Regions from separate parts of the Hydrogenophaga electricum genome, predicted to be linked through region 1. Evidence: predicted binding sites of a transcription regulator. Region 1 holds the regulator's gene; each other region holds the start of a gene.
What was found. The regulator FNR, encoded in region 1, switches genes on or off when oxygen is low (the NO sensors DNR and NnrR bind a similar motif). The targets are predictions, from matches to a motif close to TTGATNNNNATCAA.
Positions count from the first base shown of each region.

Region 2: ubiM (5-demethoxyubiquinol-8 5-hydroxylase UbiM) is a predicted target of FNR. The motif match lies at 3,333-3,346, and genes of this name have one in related genera.
Region 3: QQK43_RS07905 (OmpW/AlkL family protein) is a predicted target of FNR. The motif match lies at 1,437-1,450, and genes of this name have one in related genera.
Region 4: QQK43_RS10660 (DUF3149 domain-containing protein) is a predicted target of FNR. The motif match lies at 1,893-1,906, and genes of this name have one in related genera.

Region 1 covers NZ_BSPB01000001.1:151,044-156,967, forward strand. Annotated here, with positions in the region: gene ccoG (cytochrome c oxidase accessory protein CcoG) at 1-709, shown strand, start outside; gene QQK43_RS00715 (nitrogen fixation protein FixH) at 669-1,049, shown strand; gene QQK43_RS00720 (hypothetical protein) at 1,111-1,419, shown strand; gene fnr (fumarate/nitrate reduction transcriptional regulator Fnr) at 1,470-2,189, opposite strand; gene hemN (oxygen-independent coproporphyrinogen III oxidase) at 2,370-3,749, shown strand; gene QQK43_RS00735 (sulfite exporter TauE/SafE family protein) at 3,810-4,481, shown strand; gene QQK43_RS00740 (DMT family transporter) at 4,502-5,449, opposite strand; gene aceA (isocitrate lyase) at 5,752-5,924, shown strand, end outside.
Region 2 covers NZ_BSPB01000015.1:14,611-20,534, reverse strand. Annotated here, with positions in the region: gene QQK43_RS11060 (heavy metal translocating P-type ATPase) at 1-1,693, opposite strand, end outside; gene QQK43_RS11055 (heavy-metal-associated domain-containing protein) at 1,816-2,016, shown strand; gene cueR (Cu(I)-responsive transcriptional regulator) at 2,013-2,516, shown strand; gene QQK43_RS11045 (Spy/CpxP family protein refolding chaperone) at 2,645-3,253, shown strand; gene ubiM (5-demethoxyubiquinol-8 5-hydroxylase UbiM) at 3,386-4,600, shown strand; gene QQK43_RS11035 (glycosyltransferase family 32 protein) at 4,710-5,363, shown strand; gene QQK43_RS11030 (glycosyltransferase family 32 protein) at 5,369-5,924, shown strand, end outside.
Region 3 covers NZ_BSPB01000009.1:23,351-29,274, reverse strand. Annotated here, with positions in the region: gene QQK43_RS07920 (TlyA family RNA methyltransferase) at 1-209, shown strand, start outside; gene metF (methylenetetrahydrofolate reductase [NAD(P)H]) at 194-1,021, shown strand; partial or broken gene QQK43_RS07910 (septal ring lytic transglycosylase RlpA family protein) at 1,144-1,416, shown strand; gene QQK43_RS07905 (OmpW/AlkL family protein) at 1,586-2,185, shown strand; gene QQK43_RS07900 (ATP-grasp domain-containing protein) at 2,224-3,195, opposite strand; gene QQK43_RS07895 (hypothetical protein) at 3,255-3,482, shown strand; gene QQK43_RS07890 (aKG-HExxH-type peptide beta-hydroxylase) at 3,582-4,490, shown strand; gene QQK43_RS07885 (2Fe-2S iron-sulfur cluster-binding protein) at 4,515-5,624, opposite strand; gene paaD (1,2-phenylacetyl-CoA epoxidase subunit PaaD) at 5,632-5,924, opposite strand, start outside.
Region 4 covers NZ_BSPB01000014.1:41,612-47,535, reverse strand. Annotated here, with positions in the region: gene tatC (twin-arginine translocase subunit TatC) at 1-590, shown strand, start outside; gene QQK43_RS10665 (Do family serine endopeptidase) at 645-1,802, opposite strand; gene QQK43_RS10660 (DUF3149 domain-containing protein) at 1,970-2,110, shown strand; gene QQK43_RS10655 (Nif3-like dinuclear metal center hexameric protein) at 2,158-2,928, shown strand; gene pdxA (4-hydroxythreonine-4-phosphate dehydrogenase PdxA) at 2,940-3,983, shown strand; gene mscL (large conductance mechanosensitive channel protein MscL) at 4,039-4,452, opposite strand; gene petA (ubiquinol-cytochrome c reductase iron-sulfur subunit) at 4,672-5,280, shown strand; gene QQK43_RS10635 (cytochrome b N-terminal domain-containing protein) at 5,314-5,924, shown strand, end outside.

The DNA.
Region 1 (5,924 bases):
GATCGTGACCTACGACGAAGCGCGCGGTGAACCACGTGGGGCGCGCTCCAAGAAGGCTGACCCGAAAGCGCTTGGCTTGGGGTCGTGTGTCGACTGCACGCTGTGCGTGCAGGTGTGTCCGACCGGAATCGACATTCGCAAGGGTTTGCAATACGAGTGCATCGGTTGTGGTGCCTGCATTGATGTGTGCGACGAGGTCATGGACAAGGTCGGGTATCCGCGTGGCCTGATCCGGTATTCCACACAAAACGGCGTGGCACAAGGCTGGAGTCGGCAGGCGATGATCCGGCGCGCCTTCCGGCCCCGGGTGCTGGTCTATACCGCGGCATTGGGGGCTATCACGGCGGCCTTACTGGTCAGCCTTTATTTACGCACCCCGCTGAAAGTGGATGTGATCCGTGATCGTGGAGCACTGGCTCGCATGGTGGAGCAAGGGCGGATCGAGAATGTGTTCCGCTTGCAGGTCATGAACGCGACTGAACACCCTCAACGCTATTTTCTCGATGTGGACGGACTGCCGGATATCGTGATTGCGTCGGATCGGTGGGTGGATGTGCTGCCTACTGAGGTGCGTTCGGTCGCCGTTCGTGTGCAAATTCCTCCGGATGCTGCAGAGCCCGGTTCGCACCCCATTCGTTTTCTCGTGCGCTCGTCTGAGAAGCCGACCGATGCAGTCGCCGAAAAGGCTGTCTTTCTGGTTCCTCGATAAACTGAAACCTCACCACATCAACCACATGGACTGGGTCATGAACTCCCCTCAGAAAACGTCTCCTGCCTCTGCACCTATCCCTTGGTGGCGGGTCCCTCATATGTGGCTGGTATTGGGGGGGCCGATGGCTGTTGTGGTGGCAGGCATTGCCACAGCGGTGATTGCCTACAGCAACCAAGATCCTGTGCTCGACAAGGTCGAATACGAGCGGGATCTGGCCGCTGCCAAAGCACTGCAGGGAAAGGAGCGGGTGGACGCGCTTGTCAAAATGCAGCCGGCCGGACAGGCCCGCAACCATGCGGCATCCCCCGTGGTGCCCGGTGAGGCGCCTAAGCGCTGAGCCTTTCGGGGGCGAGCCCGTCGACCCCGAATCTCGACTTCGTGCGTAGAGGAGACCGACGATGAAAGCGCAGCGATGGATGTGGGTAGGGTGGCCGTCATTTCTGGCCGCCGCCGTGCTGGAAATGCTGGTGTTTGCCATGGTGGATCCGCACGACCTGCACTGGTTTGGTGAACCTTTGGCGTTGTCCCGGCAAGCGGTCTATACCCTGGCCTTTTTTGGCTTCTGGGCCATCACGCTGACGTCGAGTGCGCTGACCACATTGCTCGCCATGTCGCCGCTGGAGGTGAACCGTTGTCCTGTGCCGGAGGACCAGCGGCCCGAAGGCTGTGTCCGCCACCCGCATGCAGGGGATCCGACACAGTCATAAAAAAGCCCCTCGGTGCACCGAAGGGCTTGGTGTGAGATGTCAGATGCCAGTCAGCGGCAGGTGCCTGGATTGACGATCAACCTCAGGCCGTCGGTGTTCTTGATGTGCACATAGCGCTGCTTGACGTCGATGATGCCTTCGTCGACGAATTTCGAAAACGTGCGGCTGACCGTTTCGAGCTTCATGCCCAAGTAGCTACCGATCTCTTCTCGCGTCATGCGCAGGATGAGCTCGGACTGCGAGAAGCCGCGTGCATGCAGGCGCTGCACCAGGTTCAGCAGAAAGGCCGCCAGTCGCTCCTCGGCACGCATGCTGCCCAGCAGCAGCATGACCGAGTGATCGCGCACGATCTCGCGGCTCATGATCTTGTGCACATGGTGCTGCAAGGTCGTGAATTCGCGTGAGAGTTCTTCGACCTGATCAAAAGGCATCACACAGACCTCGGCATCCTCCAGGGCGATTGCATCGCAGGAGTGGCGGTCGCTCACGATGCCGTCCAGACCGATGATCTCGCCAGTCATCTGGAAGCCAGTGACCTGATCGCGGCCATCGGCCGTGGTGACGCAGGTCTTGAAAAACCCCGAGCGGACCGCGTAGAGGGAGGTGAACTTGTCACCCACATTGAAGAGGGCTGTTCCCCGCTTGATGCGTCGACGGGTGGAAACCACACTGTCGAGTTTGCTCATCTCGTCTGTACTCAGGCCCATGGGCAGACACAGCTCGCGGAGGTTGCAACTCGAACAGGCGACTTTGATGCTTTGGACGTCCATAAATCTTCCGCCAATTGGCGCTCGAAGCTTAACCCATGGATGGGAGGGTGTCGAGAAATCCCAGTGCCATCAAGGCGTTGGGTGTGGGGATAACCCCGTACGCGCGGTCTCTTTTGACCAAGATCAAGGGCCCCGCCAACCCACTGAGGCACATTGGAACGCCCAAGTGGAGAACTGCCAGTGAGTCACGCCATATCCGACGAATTGCTCAAGCGATTCGACATTCCAGGTCCCCGATACACCTCGTATCCGACCGCCGACCGCTTCGTGGAGGCGTTCACCGAGGCAGATTACGTCAGGGCTCTTGAACAGCGTCGAGCAGGCTCGTTGGCGTTGCCGCTGTCACTGTATGTGCATGTCCCGTTCTGCGAGTCGGTGTGCTACTACTGTGCCTGCAACAAGGTCATCACCAAACACCATGAGCGTGCTGCCGAGTATCTGCGCTACTTGACCCGCGAAGTCGAACTGCAGGTTCAGCATTTTGGCAAAGGGCACAACGTTTCACAGTTGCATCTGGGGGGCGGTACCCCTACCTTCCTGTCCGATCCGGAGCTGGAAGATTTGATGACCATGCTGCGCCGCAATTTCACGCTGGTGCCCGGTGGGGAGTACTCGATCGAGGTGGATCCGCGTACCGTTACCAGCCAGCGCTTGCAGACACTGGCACGCCTGGGCTTCAACCGCCTGAGCTTCGGGGTGCAGGACTTCGATCCGGCCGTGCAGAAGGCGGTGCATCGCGTGCAGCCCGCAGAGCAGGTGTTTGCATTGGTCGATACTGCCCGCAAGATCGGGTTCGAGTCGGTCAATGTGGACCTGATTTACGGTCTGCCGCTGCAGACACCGGAATCGTTTGCTCGAACGCTTGCCCAGGTTAACGAGCTGCGCCCTGACCGCATTGCGTTGTACGCATACGCCCATCTGCCCACGCGCTTCAAACCTCAGCGGCGCATCGTCGCGGCCGAGTTGCCCAGCCCGGGAGACAAACTGTCCATGCTGTCGATGTCGCTCGATGCGATGAGCGATGCAGGGTACGTGTATGTGGGCATGGACCATTTCGCCTTGCCTGGCGATGCGCTCGCCGTGGCCAAGCGGCAAGGGCGTCTGCATCGCAACTTCCAGGGCTACAGCACGCAGCCCGACTGCGATCTCATTGCGCTCGGGGTGTCGGCCATTGGCCGTATTGGCGCCACCTACAGCCAGAATGCCAAGACCCTGGAAGACTATTACGATGCGCTGGACCAGGGGCGCTTGCCCATCGTGCGGGGGTTGGCCTTGTCGCGCGATGACCTGCTGCGTCGCTCGGTCATCATGTCCATCATGTGCCAGGGGGCGGTGCAGTTCGAATCCATCGAGCTGGGACATCTGATCGATTTTCCGACCTACTTCGCCCGTGAGCTGGAAACCCTGGACGGGCTGGTCGAACAAGGGTTGCTCAAGATCAACAGCGCTGGGATCGAGGTCACAGCCACCGGTTGGTACCTGGTGCGGGCGATTGCCATGGTTTTTGACAAGTACCTGCAAGGCGACATCGATCGCGCACGCTTTTCCAAGATCATCTGATGGACAACGGGCATGTCGGGGTGCGGTGACGCCCCCGTGTTCGCCTGCTAGAGTGCTTCCATGCAGACCTCGATGGCTTTGACAGCCCTGTTCATGGGCGTGGTCGGTGGCCCGCACTGCGTGGCCATGTGTGGGGCTGCCTGCGCCGGCATCAGCCGCGCAGCCGGTTCACGGAGTACACAGGCTTTGTGGTATTTCCAGGTCAGCCGCATGGTGGGGTACGCACTGTTCGGGGCTTTCGCTGCGGGTTCTGTGCAAGGCCTCGCTTGGCTGGGGACCAACACCCAGGTGGTTCGCCCGGTGTGGACCATGTTTCACGTGGCGGCGCTGCTTCTGGGTGTGACGCTGATATGGCGCGCACGCCAGCCCGGCTGGATCGAGGATCTGGGGCAGGGGGTCTGGCGCCGTGCCCGACCGGTGCTCGCAGGCATGGGCAGCAAGGCTCCGGTGGTGCTTGGGGTGGCCTGGGCGCTGATGCCTTGTGGGCTGCTCTACTCGGCGTTGCTCATGGCTTCTTTGTCGGCCAGTGCGCTCGATGGGGCGCTGATCATGGCCTTGTTTTCGGCGGGCACTTCGCTGTCGCTCACTGCAGGTCCGTGGTTGTTGTTGCGTGTCCGGGGCGGCGCTTCGGGGGGCTGGGCGATTCGGCTGGCAGGCTTGGCGCTGGCTCTCACATCCGGGTGGGCGCTCTGGATGGGCATCACGCAGCCTACCGGCTTGTGGTGCCTTTGACCGAAGGTCTTGGGATACCTTCAGTTTGGGCTGCGTGCAGGCAGGGTGGCCAGAACAAGGCCGAGCAAGGCAATGGCAAAAGCCAACACCTGCAGCGATGACAGGCGCTCGCCCATGAACAGCACGCCAACCGCCGCGGCACTCACCGGCAGCATGACGGTAAACACACCAGCCCGAGACGCAGGCACCGTCTTCAGGCCGGTCATCCACAGCCAGACGGTCCACATGCTTGCAGCCAGGGCATAGAAGACCAACAGCGCCCACAGTCCCATTGACACACTGCCGAAGTCAAAGGAGAAAGCGGCCCAGAGCCCCAGGGGGGTCACCAGAGCAAAACCCCAGAGGTTGATGATGGCCGAGATGCGTTTGGGGCCAAGCCCTTCGGTCAAGCGTTTGCCGATCACAACATAGGAGGCTTCGCAGACCACGGCGGCAAAAACGAGCAGGTTGCCCCACACGGTCAGGGATACCCCGGCAAATTGACTGGCAGTCGCCGCGAGCGCATCGTCGTGTATCGGTTTCTGCAACGAAAACAGAGCGATGCCGATGGCGGCACAGGCGATGGCTGCTGCGGTACGGCGACCAATGCGCTCTTTGAGGAAGAGGGCGCTGAGGATGGCCACGACCGCGGGAATGGCGGACATCACCACGCCGGCCGCCACGGCGGTGGTCAAGCGCACGCCAAACAACATGCAGATGGAAAAGAGGAAATTGCCCAGAAACGATTCCAGGAACAGCAGGCGTTTTACCCGCGGTGTGATGGGGGGCTCGTCTGCCGGACGGCGCAGCCAGGATGCCATCGCTAAACCGCCGATACCAAAACGCAACCAGGCCAGCAGAAACACCGGAAATATGGCCACCAACGGCTTGGACAAGGCCACATAGCTGCCAACGAGCGACATGCTCAGGGCCAAGGCCCCGTAGGCCAGCCAACGGGGAGCGGTTGCGACAACGGGGAGGGCCGACATGGCTGCGCATCATGCCTCAAGCGGGGAGGCGCCTCCATGAGTGCCTTCCACAATGAGAAAGTTAAATTTTGTATTGTGGAAGTATTTGTGCTGCATTGCGGAAAAATTTCTCAATACAAGAAAACAAATTTTGCATTGAGAAAAATTGTTGAAATGTCTTTGATTTAAAAGAGAATAAAAAAAGTCTTGTATAAGACATAAGAGATTTCCTGTGTCTTCTATAAGACTTAAAGTGAAGCCATCGACACAGCCAGCAAGGCCTGAGCTGATCGACCTCTTCACCAACCTCACGGAGTCCCGACATGCCCCAATCCCTGAAAGAGCAACTCAGCCGTCAGCAGCAGATCGAAGCCCTCGAAAAAGACTGGGCCAACAACCCCCGTTGGAAGGGCGTCAAGCGTGGCTACACCGCGGCCGATGTGGTTCGTCTGCGCGGCAGCCTGCAGCCCGAATACACGCTGGCTCAGCGTGGTGC
Region 2 (5,924 bases), on a different contig from region 1:
GCACCGCCAGCGCCCGCCAGACCCCGTCGCGCTCGCTGGCCAGCACCGACACCGTGGCCCCGGATGTCTGCAGGTTCTGCACCACCGGACCGAGTTCGGCCTGCGGCACCCCGAGTTCACCCATCCAGCGCACGCTGCCGAGCGCCAGCGAAACCCCCTGGACCTGGCCCAGACTGCCCCGCCCGACCACCGACTGCACCGACTGCGCGGCATCGGGCGCCACCACCACGCCGCGGTTGCGGGCGGCGTCCATGACGGCATGGGCCAGCGGATGGGCGCTCTGCGCCTGCAGCGCTGCCGCGGCCTGCAGCACCGCCATTTCATCAACCCCGGGCAGGACTTCGATCAGGCGCAGGCGCGGCCGACCTTCGGTCAGGGTGCCGGTCTTGTCGAAGGCCACGGTGTCGACCCGGTAGGCCATCTCCAGCGCCTGCGCGTCCTTGATGAGAATGCCGTGCCGTGCCGCAACGCCCGTGCCCGCCATGATGGCCGCCGGCGTGGCCAGCCCCAGCGCGCAGGGGCAGGCGATCACCAGCACCGCCACCGCGTGCAGCAAAGCCTCTTCGAGCGGTGCGCCGGTCCAGAGCCAGCCCGCCAGCGTGAGGGCGGCGATGCCCAGCACCACGGGCACGAACACCGCCGCCACCTGGTCCACCAGCCGCTGCACCGGCGCCTTGGCCGCCTGGGCGTCCTGCACCAGCGCGATGATGCGCGCCAGCATGCTCTGCGCGCCCACCGCGCGCACCCGCACCAGCACCGCGCCTTCGCCATTGAGCGCGCCACCGGTGACCGCGTCGCCGGGCTGCTTGGGCACGGGCAGCGACTCGCCCGTGAGCATGGATTCGTCGGCCTGCGTCTGGCCTTCCACCACCTCGCCGTCGGCCGGAAACCGCTCGCCCGGCAGCACCTGGATGCGGTCGTCGGGCAGCAATTCGTCCACCGGCACCTCGGTCACCTCGGTGCGGCGCACGCCGTCGGGCAGCAGCCGGGCGCGTTCGGGACGCAGGGCCTGCAGGGCCCGGATCGCGCTGGTGGTCTGGCGCTTGGCGCGCGCTTCCAGCCATTTGCCCAGCAGCACCAGGGTGATGACCACGGCCGAGGCCTCGAAGTACAGGTGCGGCATGCTGTCGGGCGCGGCGCGCCACCACAACCAGGTCGACAGGCCCCAGGCCGCGCTGGTGCCGATGGCCACCAGCAGTTCCATGTTGCCGGTGCGGGCCTTGAGCGCGTGCCAGCCGGCCTTGTAGAAACGCGCGCCGAGCACGAACTGCACCGGCGTGGCGAGCAGGAACTGCGCCCAGGCCGGCAGCATCCAGTGTCGGCCCAGCAGATCGCCCACCATGGGCAGCACCAGGGGTGCCGACAGCAGCAGCCCGGCCAGCACGGGCAGCACGTCCACCGGCAGGCCGAACCAGCGGGGCACGTCGTCCAGGGCGCCATCGTCCAGGGCGCGGGGCTCGTACCCCGCGTCGCGCACCGCGCGGCGGAGACGGGCCAGCACTTCGGCATCGGCGGGCCCCTGGAGCACGACACGGGCCGATTCGGTGGCCAGGTTCACGGTGGCATCGCGCACGCCGGGCTGTTTGCGCAGCACTTTCTCGACCCGCGTGACGCAGGAGGCGCAGGTCATGCCGCCGATCCCCAGATCGATGGGCAGTCCTTCGGCGATGATTTCGGGTGTGGAGGCATTCATGGGAGTCAGCATAAGCTTTACCCCCATGGGAAGGTCAAGCCACCAGATGTTTCCGAACCGCCGGGCTTGACATTGACACCGTGTCAGACTTGAAGATGATGCCCTTTTCAAGGAGATTTTCCATGTCCCTCCAAACCTTCACCGTGCAAGGCATGACCTGCGGCCACTGCGAACGTGCCGTGCAGACCGCCATCAAGACCCTCGATCCGCAGGCCGAAGTTCGCATCGACCGCAGCCAGAACCTGGTCGAGGTCAACACACCCCAGTCGCGCGAGGCGGTGGCCGCGGCCATCCGCGAAGAGGGCTACACGGTCGCGGCATGACCCCGCCGCTCCGCCGCGCCGTGTCCGTTCACGACGATGCCAGCGGGCCGGTGGACAGCACATCCGGCCCGTCGGCAGACACCCCGCTGCCGGCCGTGGCCCGCTGGCCGGTGCCGATCGGCACGGCTGCCCGGTTGTCGGGCATTTCCCCCAAGATGCTGCGCCACTACGAAGCCCTGGGGCTGCTTGGTGCGGTGACCCGCACCGACGGCAACTACCGCCAGTACGGCCAGGCCGATGTGCACACGCTGCGTTTCATCCGACGCGCGCGCGACATGGGCTTCAGTCTCGACGCCATCACGGAACTGGTCGGACTCTGGCACAACCGGCGCCGCAGCAGCGCCGCCGTCAAGCGCATCGCGCAGCGCCACCACGACGAGCTGGCCCAGCGCATCGCGGCCCTGCAGGCCATGCAGCGCAGCTTGGACACGCTGCTGTGCCACTGTCCCGGCGACGACCGGCCCGACTGTCCGATCCTCGACGACCTCGGCCACGCCTGAAACGGCACAAATCTTTACACCGCAGCAGCATGCGGGTGCCTTCGCGTTTACACGTTCGCCGGACACTGAACCCACGTCGTCGCTGAAACCCGCAACGACCGGTTCTTCCACCCCATTCAGGAGCGATCATGCAACCGACTCTCACCCGATCCTTCATCGCCACCGTGCTGGCCACCACCATCGCCGGCCTGTCCGCCACCGCCATCGCCCAGGGTGCGGCCACGCAGCCCCCGGCCACGCCGGTGCCGCAAGCGGCCCAGGCCAGCCCGGACGCCAAGCCGGCGCAACCCCGCCGGGAAGCCCGCCACGCCCAGCGCGGCGAGCGCCTGCAGAAAATGGAAAAGATGCGTGCCGAGCACCAGGCCAAGCTGAAGGCCGAACTCAAGCTGGCGCCGGAACAGGAAGCCGCCTGGGCCGCATTCGTGGCCCGGACCACCCCGCAGCGACCTGCGCAACCGCCCGAGGCTCCGCAGGACTGGGCCAAGCTCACCACGCCGGAACGGCTGGACCGCATGACCGCCCTCAAGGCCGAACGCGATGCCGCTTTCACCCAGCGCATCGACGCCACCCGCAGCTTCTACGGCCAGCTCACGGCCGAACAGAAGCAGGTGTTCGACCAGCAAGCCCGCCCGTTCCACCAGGCCGGCTTCAAGGGCCACGGCCCGCAACACCGTCAGGGCCGCCACCCGGGCCACCCGGGCGAAGGTCCGGCGCCGATGCCCGCTCCCCGGAGCTGACACCGGGCCCGATCCCGCCCACCACCCCGCAGGCCCCGGTCTGCGGGGCTTTTTCATGCCTGCCCCGAGGTCGGGCAGCTTGACCTTGGTCAAGCCCCCCACCAGCATGCACCTATACAGTGCGGGCCCATCATGCATTGCGACGTACTCATCACCGGCGCCGGGCCGGCGGGTCTCAGTCTGGCCCGGGCCCTGCGAGGCAGCGGCCTTCGGGTCACCTTGGTCGAATCCCAGACGGTTGCGGCGCTGCAGGCGCCGGCCTTCGATGGCCGGGAAATCGCGCTGACCCAGCACAGCGCCGGCCTGTTGCGGCAACTGGGTATCTGGGAACACCTGGAAACGGGTGCCGTCGCCCCCTTGCGTGACGCCCTGGTGCTCAACGGCGGACCGGGCCGGCGCCAGGGCCGCATGGTCATCAGCCACCAGCTCAGCCCGCGCAGCGAACTGGGCTACCTCGTGGGCAACCACCACATCCGCCGCGCCGCCTTCGAAGCCGCGCTCGCGCCCGCCGACGACAGTGGCGCACCGCCCGAGCTCATCGACGGCCTGCAGGTCGGCCCGATCGACACCCGCGGCGACCGCTGCCAGGTCACGCTCTCGGACGGCCGCACGCTGCACACCCGCCTGCTGGTGGCGGCCGACAGCCGCCACTCCAGCACCCGCCGCGCCGTGGGCATTTCCGCGCAACTGCACGACTACGGCCGGACCATGCTGGTCTGCGCCATGACCCACGAGCAGCCCCACCACGAAACCGCCTGGGAGTGGTTCGACCACGGCCAGACCCTGGCGTTGCTGCCCATGAACCCCTGCCCGGACACCGGTCGCCCCCGCTCATCGGCGGTGCTGACCCTGCCACACCAGGCGCTGCAACCGCTGCTGACGATGGAAGCTGCCGCGTTCGGCCAGGCCATGACCGAACGCTTCCACCACCAGCTCGGCCCCATGCATCTGGCCAGCACACGCCACGCGTACCCGCTGGTGGGCGTCTGGCCAGGCGGGCTGGTGTCGCAGCGTTTTGCCGCCGTCGGCGACGCGGCGGTGGGCATGCACCCGGTCACCGCCCACGGCTTCAACCTCGGCCTGCGCAGCATCGACACCCTGGCGCGCCTGCTGCGCCAGGCCCACGCAGGCGGACGCGACATCGCCGACCCGGCGCTGCTGCGCAGCTACGAACGCACCCACCGCCACGCCAGCCGGGGCCTGTACCTGGCCACCCACGCCGTGGCCTCGCTCTACACCCGCGAAGAAGCCCCGGCACGCCTGCTGCGCCAGGCCCTGGTGGACCTGGGCGAGCGCTTCACCCCTTTCAAGCGGGCCGTTGCCGCGTCGCTGACCGGGCTGCACTGACACCGCCCTGCGTGCGGCGATCTCCGAAAAGACACCGGGCGGTTGCGGGGAAGCGCCACATGCCCTATCTTGGCGTGCCCGATTGCCGCATCGCCCGGAACCGACGTACATGCCCGACGCCATTCCCCGCATCCTTCACGTCATCACCCCCGACAAGACCCGTTTTCCCGAGATCCCGCCCGGCTGGGACCTGCGCCTCTGGGACGACACCGACGCGGCAGCCTTCATGGCCCGCCACCACCCCGGCCTGCTGCCGGCCTATGAACGGTTTCCGCGCCACATCCAGCGTCTGGATGTGCTGCGCCTGCTGCTGGTGCACGCACACGGCGGCTTCTACCTGGATTCCGACGTCACCCTGCTCCAGCCCCTGGACGACCTGCTGAGCCACGGTCTGGTCCTGGGCGTCGAGAAAGTCCTGCTGGAGCGGGAAATGCAGGTGCCGGAACACCGCCACGCGGTGCGCATCGCCAACTACCTGTTCGGCGCCCGGCCCGGCCACCCTTTCCTGTGGCAGTTCGCCCTGGCGGCACTGGCCCGACACGACCAGCCCGTGCGCACGGAGATGGACGTGCTGGAGACCACCGGCCCCGGCCACCTCACCAACTTCTTTCACGCCCACCGGCACGAGCACCCGGACCTGCACCTGCTGCCCGACCCCGGCCTGCCCTGCCCCAAACGCTGCAGTCCGCAACCGGCCTGCCACTTCGGCCCATACGCGGTGCACCGGCACGAAGGGTCCTGGCGCACCGGGTTTGCACACTGACCCGCATGGCCGCGCAGATTCCCCGGATCCTCCACCAGACGTGGAAGACCGAACAGATTCCTCCCGCCATGCAGGCCCATGCCGCGAGCTGGAAGCAGCACCATCCCGACTGGGAACACCGGCTCTGGACCGACGCGATGAACCGCGATTTCATCCGCCGCGAGGTGCCCGGCTTCCTGCCCGTCTACGACAGCTATCCACACGCCATCCAGCGCGTGGACGCTGCGCGCTATTTCATCCTGCGCCACCACGGCGGCGTGTTCGTCGATCTCGACTTCGAATGCCTGCGCAACATCGAACCCCTGCTGCTGGACCGCCAGTTCGTGGCGGGCACCGAGCCCGAGGAACATGCCCGAACCCACGGCATGGCCGCCATCGTCTCCAACGCCTTTATGGCCAGCGTTCCCGGCCATCCCCTGCTGCAGCGGGTGTGCGAACAGCTGCCCCTGGATGAAGTGCGCCACCGCCAGCGCGATGCCGGATTCAGCCATGTGCTGCACAGCACCGGGCCTTTCATGCTGACCCGGGCCTGTGAAGCCTTCGGGCCGGCCGCCGGGGTTG
Region 3 (5,924 bases), on a different contig from region 1:
TGCTGATGCTGGTCAAGCCGCAGTTCGAGTTGCAGCCTGAACACATCGGCAAAGGGGGGCTGGTGAAAAACCCCGCCAGCTACGCCCTAGTGCAGCAGCGCATGGCCCAGGCCTGTGCCGATCACGGTCTGCGCTGCCGCGACTATTTCGACAGCGCCATCACCGGTGGTGATGGCAACCGGGAGTTTTTCGTATGGGCCTGCCCCTGAGTTTTGAATTCTTTCCGCCCAAGACGCCCGAGGGCGCCGACAAGCTGCGCGCCGTGCGCCAGCAGCTGTACGCGCTCCAGCCCGAGTTCTGTTCGGTGACCTATGGCGCCGGCGGCTCCACGCAGCAAGGGACCTTCGACACCGTGAAGGCCATCCTGACCGAAGGTGTGGACGCGGCATCGCATTTTTCCTGCATTGGCGCCACCAAGACCAGCGTGCGCGATCAGCTCGCGCAGCTCAAGACCATGGGCGTGCGGCGGCTGGTGGCGCTGCGGGGCGATCTGCCCAGCGGCTATGGCATCGGTGGTGAATTTCAGTACGCCAGCGATCTGGTGGCTTTCATCCGTGCCGAAACCGGGCGCGACTTCCACATCGAAGTGGCCGCCTACCCCGAGGTGCACCCGCAGGCCCGCTCGCCCGAGGCCGACCTCAAGGCCTATGCGGCCAAGGTGAGGGCGGGCGCGGATTCCGCGATCACCCAGTATTTCTACAGTGCCGACGCCTATGCCCGTTTCGTCGACGAGGCGCGGGCGCTGGGGGCCGATGTACCGGTGGTGCCGGGGATCATGCCCATCACCAGCTCCACGCAATTGATGCGCTTTTCCGACGCGTGTGGTGCGGAGATTCCTCGCTGGATCCGCCTGCGGCTGCAGGCCTATGGCGACGACACGGCGTCCATCAAGGCCTTCGGGCTCGACGTGGTCAGCAGCCTGGTCGAACGCCTGGTGGCGCTGGGCGCTCCGGCCCTGCACTTCTACACCATGAACCAGAGCGCGGCGACCCTCGAGCTCGTGCGCCGACTGCGGGCATGACGTCCCCGGGCTGGCAACGCCGCATGTTCCTGGTGCTGGGCGTGGCGGCGCTGGCCGGCTGCAGCACACAGCGGGACGCCCTGGGCGACACCAACTGGCACCCAGGGCGGGTGCCCATCGTCCTGGCCTCCTGGTATGGCGACCGGTTTCATGGGCGGCGCACGGCCAGCGGAGAACGCTTCGACCGCGACGAACTCACGGCCGCGCACCCGACGTTGCCATTTGGCACCTGGTTGCGCGTGCGCAGTGTCGATACCGGGCGCGAAGTGGTCGTGCGCATCAACGACCGGGGGCCGAACACGGGCAACCGCGCCATCGATCTCAGCCACGCCGCTGCCGAAGCGCTGGGGGTGCGGCACCGGGGCGTGTTTCGGGTGCAGCTGCTGCCTGAGTGAAAGCGGGTTCCCCGCCAGCATTGACGTGCGTCAAAAGCGTGCAAAGAAAAACCGATGCCCCGAATCGGGGCGCCGGTCGGGTTTGATCTGACGCAAAGTTGCGCCCCATCGGGTCTTCTGTAATGGCCGCCGGGAATGTTCCCGTGACGAGGATGAAGAAGACATCATGATGAAGAAGCACATCGTTGCCGTCGCTGCCCTGGCGATGCTGTCGGCCGGCGCCGCCATGGCGCAGGACTTCAAGTCCGGAGACCTGCTGGTGCGTGCGCGTGCCGTGCACCTCGACAGTGCCAACAAGGACAGCACCGGTCTGGCGCTTTCGGTCAACAACAAGTGGCTGCCGGAAGTCGATTTCACCTACTTCCTGAGCCCGAACCTGGCGGCCGAACTGATCCTGACCGTGCCGCAGAAGCACACCCTGTCGGCGGGCAATGGCGCGCTGGACATCGGCAGCCTCAAACACCTGCCGCCGACGCTGACGGTGCAGTACCACTTCGACGCCGGCAGCTTCAAGCCGTATGTGGGTGCCGGCTTGAACTACACGCGCTTCAGCTCGGTCAAGCTGCCGGCAGGCGTCGACATCAAGCGCAACAGCACCGGCCTGGCGTTGCAGGTGGGGGTGGACGTGCCGCTGTCCCAGACCCTGTACCTGAACTTTGACGTGAAGAAGGTCAACATCGGCACCAAGGTCTCCGCCGGTGGCGCCGAAATCGGCAAGTTCAAGGTCGATCCGGTGCTGGTGGGCGTGGGCCTGGGCTGGAAGTTCTGAGCAGCACCGTCAAGGGTTGAGGGCCTTTCGCGGGGCCCTCACACCCGGGGCACCGGCCTGCGTTGATCGCGCAGACGGATCCAGCCTCGGGGGTGCGGTGGCACCTGTGCCCCGAACGCTTCGATCAGGTCGCGGCGAATGCGTTGCATGGTGGCGCTCCGGTCGGCATTCGGGTGCATCAATTCGTCGGGTGCACCACTGCCCATATGGGGGTTGGTGTTGATTTCATAGGCCTGCGGACCCGCGTCCGTGAGACCGAAATCCAGCCGGCCAAAGGTTGACCCGGCCGCGTCGAACACGCGGTGTACGAACGCCGCGTGCGGGTAGTGATCCATTTCAGTCAGCTCTTCCCGGTACTGGGCTTCGGAGGCCACACCCAGTTCCCCCACTTTGGCCATCCAGTGCCGCTGGTTGACGGTGACCGCGCGGACGATGCGGTCACCGATGCGGTAAGCCGCGTGTTTCTGAAAAGCCCCCGTCGCGCTGGGGGTGGCGGCAAAAGTGATGAAGGCCAGGTCACTGAGTGTGAAGCCTTGCGCCAGCGCTGCTTCGAGCGCCTGCTGGCAGGCAGTCCCATCGTGCAGCAATTCGGACAGCACGCCCCGGTGCCCGGCCAGTGTGCGGAGAAACACCGGAAAGCGATCCGGCCACTCCCCGGCTGCGGGCAGGTGGCAGCCAAACGTGTTGATGCCTGAGTGCTGGAGCTGTTTGAGCAGGAAGGCTCTGGGGCGAAACTGGCGGGGATCGTTGAGCACGGTCATGCCCGCAGCCACCAGGGTCTGAAACAATTCCCCCGCCACCTGGAGTTCGCTGACGGACAGACGATCAAAGTCGGTCAGGACGTAGGTGCCCACGGGGGTGCGGGCTGCAGGCAGCCACTGTTCATAGCAGAACCGCTGCACCTCGATGCCCGTCGGTGCCAGCAATGCCGGCCAAGCCTGAAACGTGTAGGCATGGTCCCGGGTGGTGACGTAAATCAGTCGACGGACGCGGTTGACGGAGGCCTGCATCGATGTAATTATGAGGCAGTGTGTCCATTTGTGTAGACACTTTGACTGGAGCGTATTCGATGAACATCAAGTTGGATGTCCGCAAGTTGCTGGGTTTCCGTCTCGACGCGGCTCGGCTGGCCCCGTCGGATGGTGTGGCCGATGTCTCGGTATCCATTGACGATGCGCAGCAACGGCAGCTGCGGGTGGGGATCAAGCGCGGGGTGAAGCAGGGTTTCAAGGTCGGTCGCAAGACGTCCCCGCTGCTGGGCCTGAAAAGGGGCGACAAGCGCGGCATGTGCGCTTGATGGGCGTTCCGGCGACGTTGGCTGGGGGCGTGCCGCACGCCGAGGTGTGACATGGGGTTTGTGCCCTCGGCTGCGCGTGGCCAACAGCTGAATCGGGGAATGCAGGCGGATCTGCTGGGCAGTCTCCTCCATCTCGCTGAGGCCGGGCCTGCTGGACTTCAGGAGGCGCTGTATCCCACCATGGAGCGCCTGTCTGCGGGGCAGTCTTTGGGGCCCGAGGCCTTCGGGCTCTATTTCCAGTTGGCCGAGCACCTGTTGCTGGACGAGCCCGAGCCCGCCTTGGCGGTGGCGCACCGGCTGGCGGCCTGCCCGGCTCGCCCCGATCCGGGCGGCGCATGGTGTGTTCGTGGCCGGGGCAGCCTGGAGGCGCGTACGCTGGATGCCATCCTGGACGCACGTCTGGGCGAAGAGGCCGATGCCTTCCATCCCTTGGGCGAGGCGGACGTACAGGCGTTTGAGGTTCTGCTCCGGGCGGGGCGCGAGCTGCTGGCCGAGGGCTTGCCGGCATTGCATGGGGAACTGACGGCCATCGTCTCGGATGTGTTGCTGGCGCAGGCGCCGCCGGGGGCCCGTTACGAGTTTGACGGGGCGTCGCATTACCAGTTCTGGGGCCTGTTGCTGCTCAACCCCCGGCATCACCGCGACCGTCTCGCCGTGGCCGAGGTGTTGGCGCACGAGTCCGGTCACAGTGTGCTGTTCGGTATGTGTCGTGAGCAGGCGCTGATCGAAAACGCCGACGACGAACTCTATCCCTCACCGTTGCGGGAAGATCCGCGCCCGATGGATGGCATTGTTCATGCGACCTATGTTTCCGCTCGCATGGCCTGGGCCATGGAGGGTTTGGCCGGCAGCGGGTGTCTGAACGATGCCGAGCACAAGGCCGCATTGCTGGCTGCGGCAGACGATCGGCGGCGGTTCCAGGCGGGATTCGCCACAGTGTGTGAACACGCCCAGTTGACCCCGTTGGGCCGGGAGGTCATGGAGGATGCGCGCGGATGGGTGGGCTGATGCGGCAACTGTGCCGCCAGGGCTTCAGCGCTCGTCGTAGCTGACCACCAGCGTGCTGGTGGTCGGCCGAGCCTGGCAGGACAGCACGAAACCCTTCTCGGTTTCCCAAGGCTCCAGTGTGAAGTTCTTGTCCATGGTGACCTGTCCGTCCATCACCTTGGCTCGGCAGGTGCAGCACACGCCGCCTTTGCACGACCAGGGCAGATCGAGCCCGGCGTTGAGCGCGGCGTCGAGCACGTGCTCGTCCTTGCGCATCCGGAGTGCATGGGGTTTGCCGTCGAGCATCACCGTCAAGGCGACTTCCCCGAGTTTCCGTTCCGCAGGCTGGCTCGGCGTGGGAGCCTGGCGCTGACCGGCTGGTTGCACATCCGGTGTGGGCGAGGTGAAGCGTTCGGTGTGGATGCGGTCGGGTCGCACGCCGGCATCGAGCAAGGCCTTTTCCGTGGCGTCGATCATGGCTTCGGGCCCGCATACGAAGACCTCGTCCATGCTGCCCACTGGCAGCAGCGCGCCCATGAGGGCGCGCACCTTGTCGCCGTCGATGCGGCCTTCGAGCAGCGGCACTTCGTTGGCCTGGCGTGAAAGCACGTGGATGAGCGTGAGGCGACCAGGGTAGCGGTCCTTCAGGTCCTGCAGGTCCTCGTTGAACATGACGCTGGCCATGCGCCGGTTGCCGTAGACCAGGGTGAATTTGGCGTCCGGGGCGTCTTCCAGCGTGCTGGCCATGATGGACAGGATGGGCGTGATGCCCGAGCCGGCCGCGAAACCCACGCGGTGGATTGCACGCGGCTTGCGCACCGTGAAGCGCCCATCGGGGGGCATCACGCGCAGCGTGTCACCCGCCCGGAGCTGGGTGGCCGCCCAGTGGGAGAACACGCCCCCTTCGACCGGCCGGATCCCCAGCGTGAGTTCGCCATGTTTTGCGAGCCGGCTGCGCGGGCTGCTGATCGAGTAGCTGCGGCGCACGTCCTGGCCACCGATGTCTGCGCGCAGTGTGAGGAACTGGCCGGGTTCGAAGGCGAAGGTTTCGCGCAGGGTCTCGGGGATGGCAAGCGAGATTGCCACCGCACCCGCCGCTTCGGGGTCGACGCGTGAGACGGTGAGCTCGTGAAAGCGGGGGGCGGCGGTGCTCATGGCGTCGTCAGTAGGGTTTGAAGTGGTCGAAAGGTTCGAGGCAGTCGAGACAGCGGTGTTGCGCTTTGCAGGCGGTGGAGCCAAAGGGCGCGATCCGCGTGGTGTTGCGCGAGCCGCAGTGCGGGCAGGTCACGCTGGCCGGGCGTGCCGCGTGCCGGCTGAAGCGCAGAACGCCGGGCGTGGTCGCTGGCTCGCTGCCACCCTGCGGTGGCGCGATACCGTAGGCGCGCAGCTTCTCTTTGGCCGCTGTGCTCATCCAGTCGGTGGTCCAGGCCGGTGCGAGCTGTGTCACCACCCGGC
Region 4 (5,924 bases), on a different contig from region 1:
CGGAGAAATTGATCGCGGTGGGCGTGTTCTCGCCGTTCTTTGTGCCCCTCAAGGTGTTGGCCATGGCGGCTTTGCTGATGTCGCTGCCCTGGTGGATGTACCAGATATGGGCGTTTGTGGCGCCAGGCCTGTACAGCCATGAGAAGCGCTTTGCCGTGCCTCTGATCATCGTGGGCAGCCTTCTGGCTTACATGGGTATCGCCTTCGTGCAGTTTTTTGTCTTGGACAAGATGTTCGGCTTCATTCAGCAGTTCACGCCCAAAAGCGTGGCGGCCACGCCAGACATCGCTTCCTATGTCGAGGCCATTCTGTCGCTGTACCTCGCCTTTGGCCTGGCTTTCCAGGTGCCGATCGTGGTGGTGCTGCTGGTCAAGATGGATCTGGTCACCGTGGAAAAGCTCAAGGAATTCCGGGGTTATTTTGTCGTGCTGGCCTTCATCATCGCGGCGGTGGTCACGCCGCCCGATGTGATTTCCCAGCTGGCGCTGGCCGTTCCCATGTGCCTGCTGTACGAGCTGGGCATCTGGGGTTCGCAGTGGTTTGTCCGGAGCACCCAGGCACCGGCCACGCCCGAAGATTCAGCTTCCTAAGGCGTCGCAGGCGGTGCGGTGGCAAGAGCCACAACACCGCTCCTCCCCAAAGCTTCAGCGCTGGCCGTTGGTTTGCCGGGGCAGATTGCGCCTACCCGGGACCACTTGCAGGTGCTGCGCGCCTTCTTTGCGGACCACTTCCAGAGATGCCGGCTGACCCGGCGGAAGGGCGGCGACCGCCGACAGCAGTTGGGCGACGTTGTTGACCGACTTGCCTGCCACCTGGGTGATGACGTCTCCCGGGCGGAGTCCGGCCTGTGCGGCAGGGCCGTTCTGGAGCACGCCCGTGATGATGACGCCGGTACCCGGCGGCACACCGAAGTTCTCAGCAAGTTCGGGGGTGAGGTCCTGGGGTTCCACGCCGATCCATCCCCGGGTGACCTGGCCGTCCCGCACGATGGCCTCCATGACGCTGCGGGCGGTGGAGGTGGGGATGGCAAACCCAATGCCCATTGATCCACCTGAGCGGGAGTAAATGGCCGTATTGATGCCCATCAGGTGGCCGTTGGTGTCTACCAGTGCGCCACCGGAGTTGCCGGGGTTGATGGCCGCATCGGTCTGGATGAAGTTCTCAAAGGTGTTGATGCCCAGTTGCGTGCGTCCCAGGGCGCTGACGATGCCGCTGGTGACGGTCTGCCCCACACCAAAGGGGTTGCCGATAGCCAGGACAGCATCGCCGATGGCCAGTGCGTCCGAATCACCCAGCGTGATAACGGGCAGCGACTGAAGGTCGACCTTGAGCACGGCCAAGTCGGTGTCCGGGTCGGTACCGATGACCTGGGCGGGACTGCGTCGGCCGTCATTGAGCAGAACCTCGATCTGGTCGGCTTCCTCGATCACATGGTTATTGGTGAGGATGTAGCCGGCGGGACTGACGATGACGCCTGAACCGAGGCCGCTTTGCCGCTGGGATTGGCCCTGGTCGCCAAAAAAGAAACGAAACCAGGGGTCAGAGGTCTGAGGATTGGTTTCCGTGGCTTTGCTGGTGTTTATGCTGACCACGGCGGGCGAAGCGGCCTGGGCTGCCGAGCGGAATCCCGCCGTCGTGGCCTGGGCGCCATCTCCCGGAGGGGTCGAAGACTCCAGAACCGGCACGATCATGGGCAGAGAGGGCTTGCGGTTGAGCCATTCGGGCCGCAAGGTGGCGACCACAAAATAAGCTGCCAGCAGCACGGTGACGGATTGGGCGAAGACCAGCCAGAGTCGTTTCATGAGAAGCGCAGCAAAGTTCTGTTGGCGAAGAGACGCAAACGTGATGCGCATTGTCCTGCATCTGCATTCTGTTTCACGGGTTCATGCGAATTGATGCAGATCAACGCACCTGAACAGGGCATGGCTTGCAATGGTGCTCCCCTCAGTATCTCTAAGGAGAGAAGACGATGAAAGCATTGGTGGATCTGTTCTCGACCGACTACGGCCTCTTCAGCATTGCCGGCATCATTTTCATGATCGGTATGGCAATCTGGTTCATCCGATTTTTTCTGCGCAAGGTGAATGAGGCGCCGCGCAGCGAGGGGTAAGGTTCCGACGCGGGCGAGTGCGTCCCGCACGCTGTCAGAATGCGGGCATGCAAGCACCCGCTGATCGCACGCTTTTGTTGCAAACCCTCGATACGCTGCTGCAGCCAGCCCAGTTTCGCGACTACGGTCCCAACGGCCTCCAGGTCGAGGGCCGGGCTCGGATCAGGAAGCTGGTGTCTGGTGTGACGGCCAGTCTGGCACTGATCGATGCCGCTATCGCCGAAGGGGCCGACGCCATTCTGGTGCACCATGGCCTTTTCTGGCGGGGGCAAGATGGCCGGGTCGTCGGGTGGATGAAACAACGCCTGTCCCGTCTATTGGCGCACGACATCAGTTTGTTCGCCTATCACCTTCCGCTGGATGCCCACCCCACGCTCGGAAACAATGCCCAACTGGCCGCCCGGTTGGGTCTGGAGCGGTTCGGTGGCTTGGAGGGCTGCTTCGGGGACCAGGCGCTGGGCTGGTTGGGGTGCACCGCTCCCGTCACCGCGCAGGCCTTGGCGGATCGGATCGAAGGCTCTTTGGGACGTGCGGTGACTTTGGTGGCCAATGAGGCCAGCCGGCCGGTGGAGCGGGTGGCGCTCTGCACCGGCGGTGCGCAAGGCTACTTCGAGGCGGCGATTGCGGCCGGCGCAGACCTGTTCATCACGGGCGAAATATCCGAGCCACAAGCCCACTACGCTCGCGAAAGCGGCGTGGCCTACGTCGCCTGCGGCCATCACGCTTCGGAGCGCTATGGGGCGCCGGCGGTGGGCGCGCATGTGGCCGGGGAGCTCGGCATGGAGCATGTGTTCATCGATATTCCCAATCCTGCCTGAAGGGGTTGCGCATGCAGTCCGAACGCCCTTCCCGCCCCATCGTCCTCACCATGGGCGATCCGGCCGGTGTGGGGCCGGAAATCATTGCCAAGGCCTTGATGCAACGGCCGGAATGGTGCCAGCGTGTCCTGGTGGCGGGCGATGTGCCCTCTCTGAAGCGGGCGCAGGCCTTGCTGGGGGCTGAGCCGGAATGGGTGGAGGTGTCCGATCTGAATGCGTGGGTGCATGTGCCGGTGGGGGCTCCGGTGGTGGTGCAGACATGTACTTTGCATGAGCCTGTGTCGTGGGGGTGTATTTCTGCCTCTGCGGGGCGGGCTGCGGCGGATTGCATCGCCTGGGGGGCAACGGAGGTGCTGGCCGGGCGAGCGAGGGCTTTGGTGACCGCGCCCATCCACAAAGAGGCGTTGCATGCGGCGGGTGTGCCTTATCCCGGGCACACGGAAATGCTGCAGGCGCTGTCGGCGGCTTACGCGGGAGTCCCGCTGGAACAGATGCCGGTTCGCATGATGCTCAGCGCACCAGGACTGCGTACCGTGCTGGTGAGCATCCATGTGGCGTTGCGGGAGGCCATAGCGGCGGTGACGTTCGATCAGGTGTTGGAGACGTTGCGCATTACGGCCGACTATTTTGCGCGCCATGGTCTGCCGCAGGCACGCATTGCGGTGGCTGGACTGAACCCCCACGCCGGAGAGGGGGGGCTGTTCGGACGAGAGGAACTGGAAGTGATTGCGCCAGCAATCGCGGCTGGCAGGGATCGCGGCTGGAACGTGTCAGGTCCGTATGCACCTGATACGGTGTTCATGCGGGCCCGGCAAGGGGCGTTCGATGCCGTGGTGGCGATGTACCACGACCAAGGGCTCATTCCGGTCAAGCTGATGGGGTTGGAGCACGGCGTCAACACCACGTTGGGCCTGCCTCTGATTCGCACCAGCCCTGATCACGGTACGGCCTTCGATCTGGCAGGGACAGGTCAAGCCAGTGCGGCGAGCCTTTTGGCTGCGCTTGACGAAGCCTGGCAGACCGCTGCCCGGTCGCCTGGGCCTGGCGAGCTCTGAGGCAGTCGCAAAAAAAGCTGCCGACTCCGGCAGCGGCCATGGATGTCCGAGGGGTTTATTTGCGCAGGCTATCGCGGATGTCTCGCAGCAACTGCACCTCCTCCGTCGGGCCTGCTGGCGGCGGCGGAGGGGTCTCGCGCTTGAGGCGGTTGACCTGCTTGACCATCACGAAGATGACAAACGCCAGGATGATGAAGTTGAGTGCGATGGTGATGAAGTTGCCGTAGGCGAGCACTGCGCCAGCTTCCTTGGCCTTGGCCAAAGGCAAGCCCGCAGCCTGTCCCGCCAGAGGGACGTAGTAGCTGGAAAAATCCAGCCCGCCAAAAATCTTGCTGACCACCGGCATGATCACGTCATCCACCAGAGAGCTGACGATCTTGCCAAACGCCCCCCCAATGATGACGCCAACTGCCAAGTCCATCACATTGCCCTTCAGGGCGAATTCTTTGAATTCACTCGCTATGCTCATCATCGCGCTCCGCGGCGAGGGCTGCACCGTGCAGCCCTCTTGTTTTCATTTTCTCACAGAGCACCTTGGTATTAACGGAGGGGCTCTTTTGCCGAAGGCAAGGGGCTGACCCTGGCTGGTGCTGTGTCCCGAAAGGTTCGGGAGGCGGTTTTGGGCTTCGGTACAATGCAATGTTGACCTTGGTATTGCCCCGTTTCGAAACGTCATTGAAAGTTCCCCATGAGTGAAGCAACCGTCGATGCGACTGTGGACAGCAGTCGCCGAACCTGGCTGATCACTTCCTGCGCCATGGGTGGCGTGGGAGCCGCAGCCGTTGCCGTGCCTTTCGTGAGCACCTTCCAGCCGTCGGAGCGGGCCAAGGCCGCTGGCGCTGCGGTCGAGGTCGATATTTCGGCCGTCCAGCCTGGCGAGAAAATCGTTGTGGAGTGGCGAGGCAAGCCAGTGTGGATCATGAAGCGCACGGCCGAGCAGCTCAAGTCGTTGGAAGAGGACGAGGCGCAACTGGCCGACCCGAATTCCGATCGCAAGGCGTATCCCACGCCGGAGTACGCCAAGAACCGCCACCGCTCCATCAAGCCCGAGGTGTTTGTGGGCGTGGGCATCTGTTCGCACCTGGGGTGTTCGCCTATCGACAAGTTCGCCGTTGGTACGCAGCCTTCGTTGCCCGAAGACTGGAAGGGCGGTTTCCTCTGCCCTTGCCACGGTTCCACTTTCGACCTGGCGGGCCGGGTGTTCAAGAACAAGCCGGCTCCGGACAATCTGGAAGTGCCGCCGCACTACTACGTGTCGGACACGGTGCTGCTCATCGGCGAAGACAAGAAGGCCTGACAGGCCCTGGCGCACCGACCAACAGAGGCTGACATGGCTGAATTCAAAGAACTCCCCCCCGATGCTCCCGCTGGCCAGAAGGTCGTGAACTGGTTCGAGAACCGGTTTCCTACCGCTTTCTCGGCTTACCGCGTTCACATGTCGGAGTACTACGCTCCGAAGAACTTCAACTTCTGGTACATCTTCGGTTCGCTGGCGTTGCTGGTGCTCGTGATCCAGATCGTCACCGGCATTTTTCTGGTGATGCACTACAAGCCCGACGCCAACCTAGCGTTTGCCTCTGTCGAGTACATCATGCGCGATGTGCCCTGGGGCTGGCTGATTCGCTACATGCACTCCACCGGGGCATCGGCCTTCTTTGTGGTGGTGTATCTGCACATGTACCGTGGCCTGATCTACGGCTCCTACCGCAAGCCGCGTGAGTTGGTCTGGGTTTTCGGTTGTGCCATCTTCCTGGCACTGATGGCCGAGGCCTTCATGGGTTATCTGCTTCCCTGGGGCCAGATGTCCTACTGGGGCGCGCAGGTGATCGTGAACCTGTTTTCCGCCATCCCCTTTGTCGGCCCTGATCTGGCCATCCTGATCCGTGGCGACTTCGTGGTGGGCGATGCCACGCTCAACCGCTTCTTCAGCTTCCACGTGAT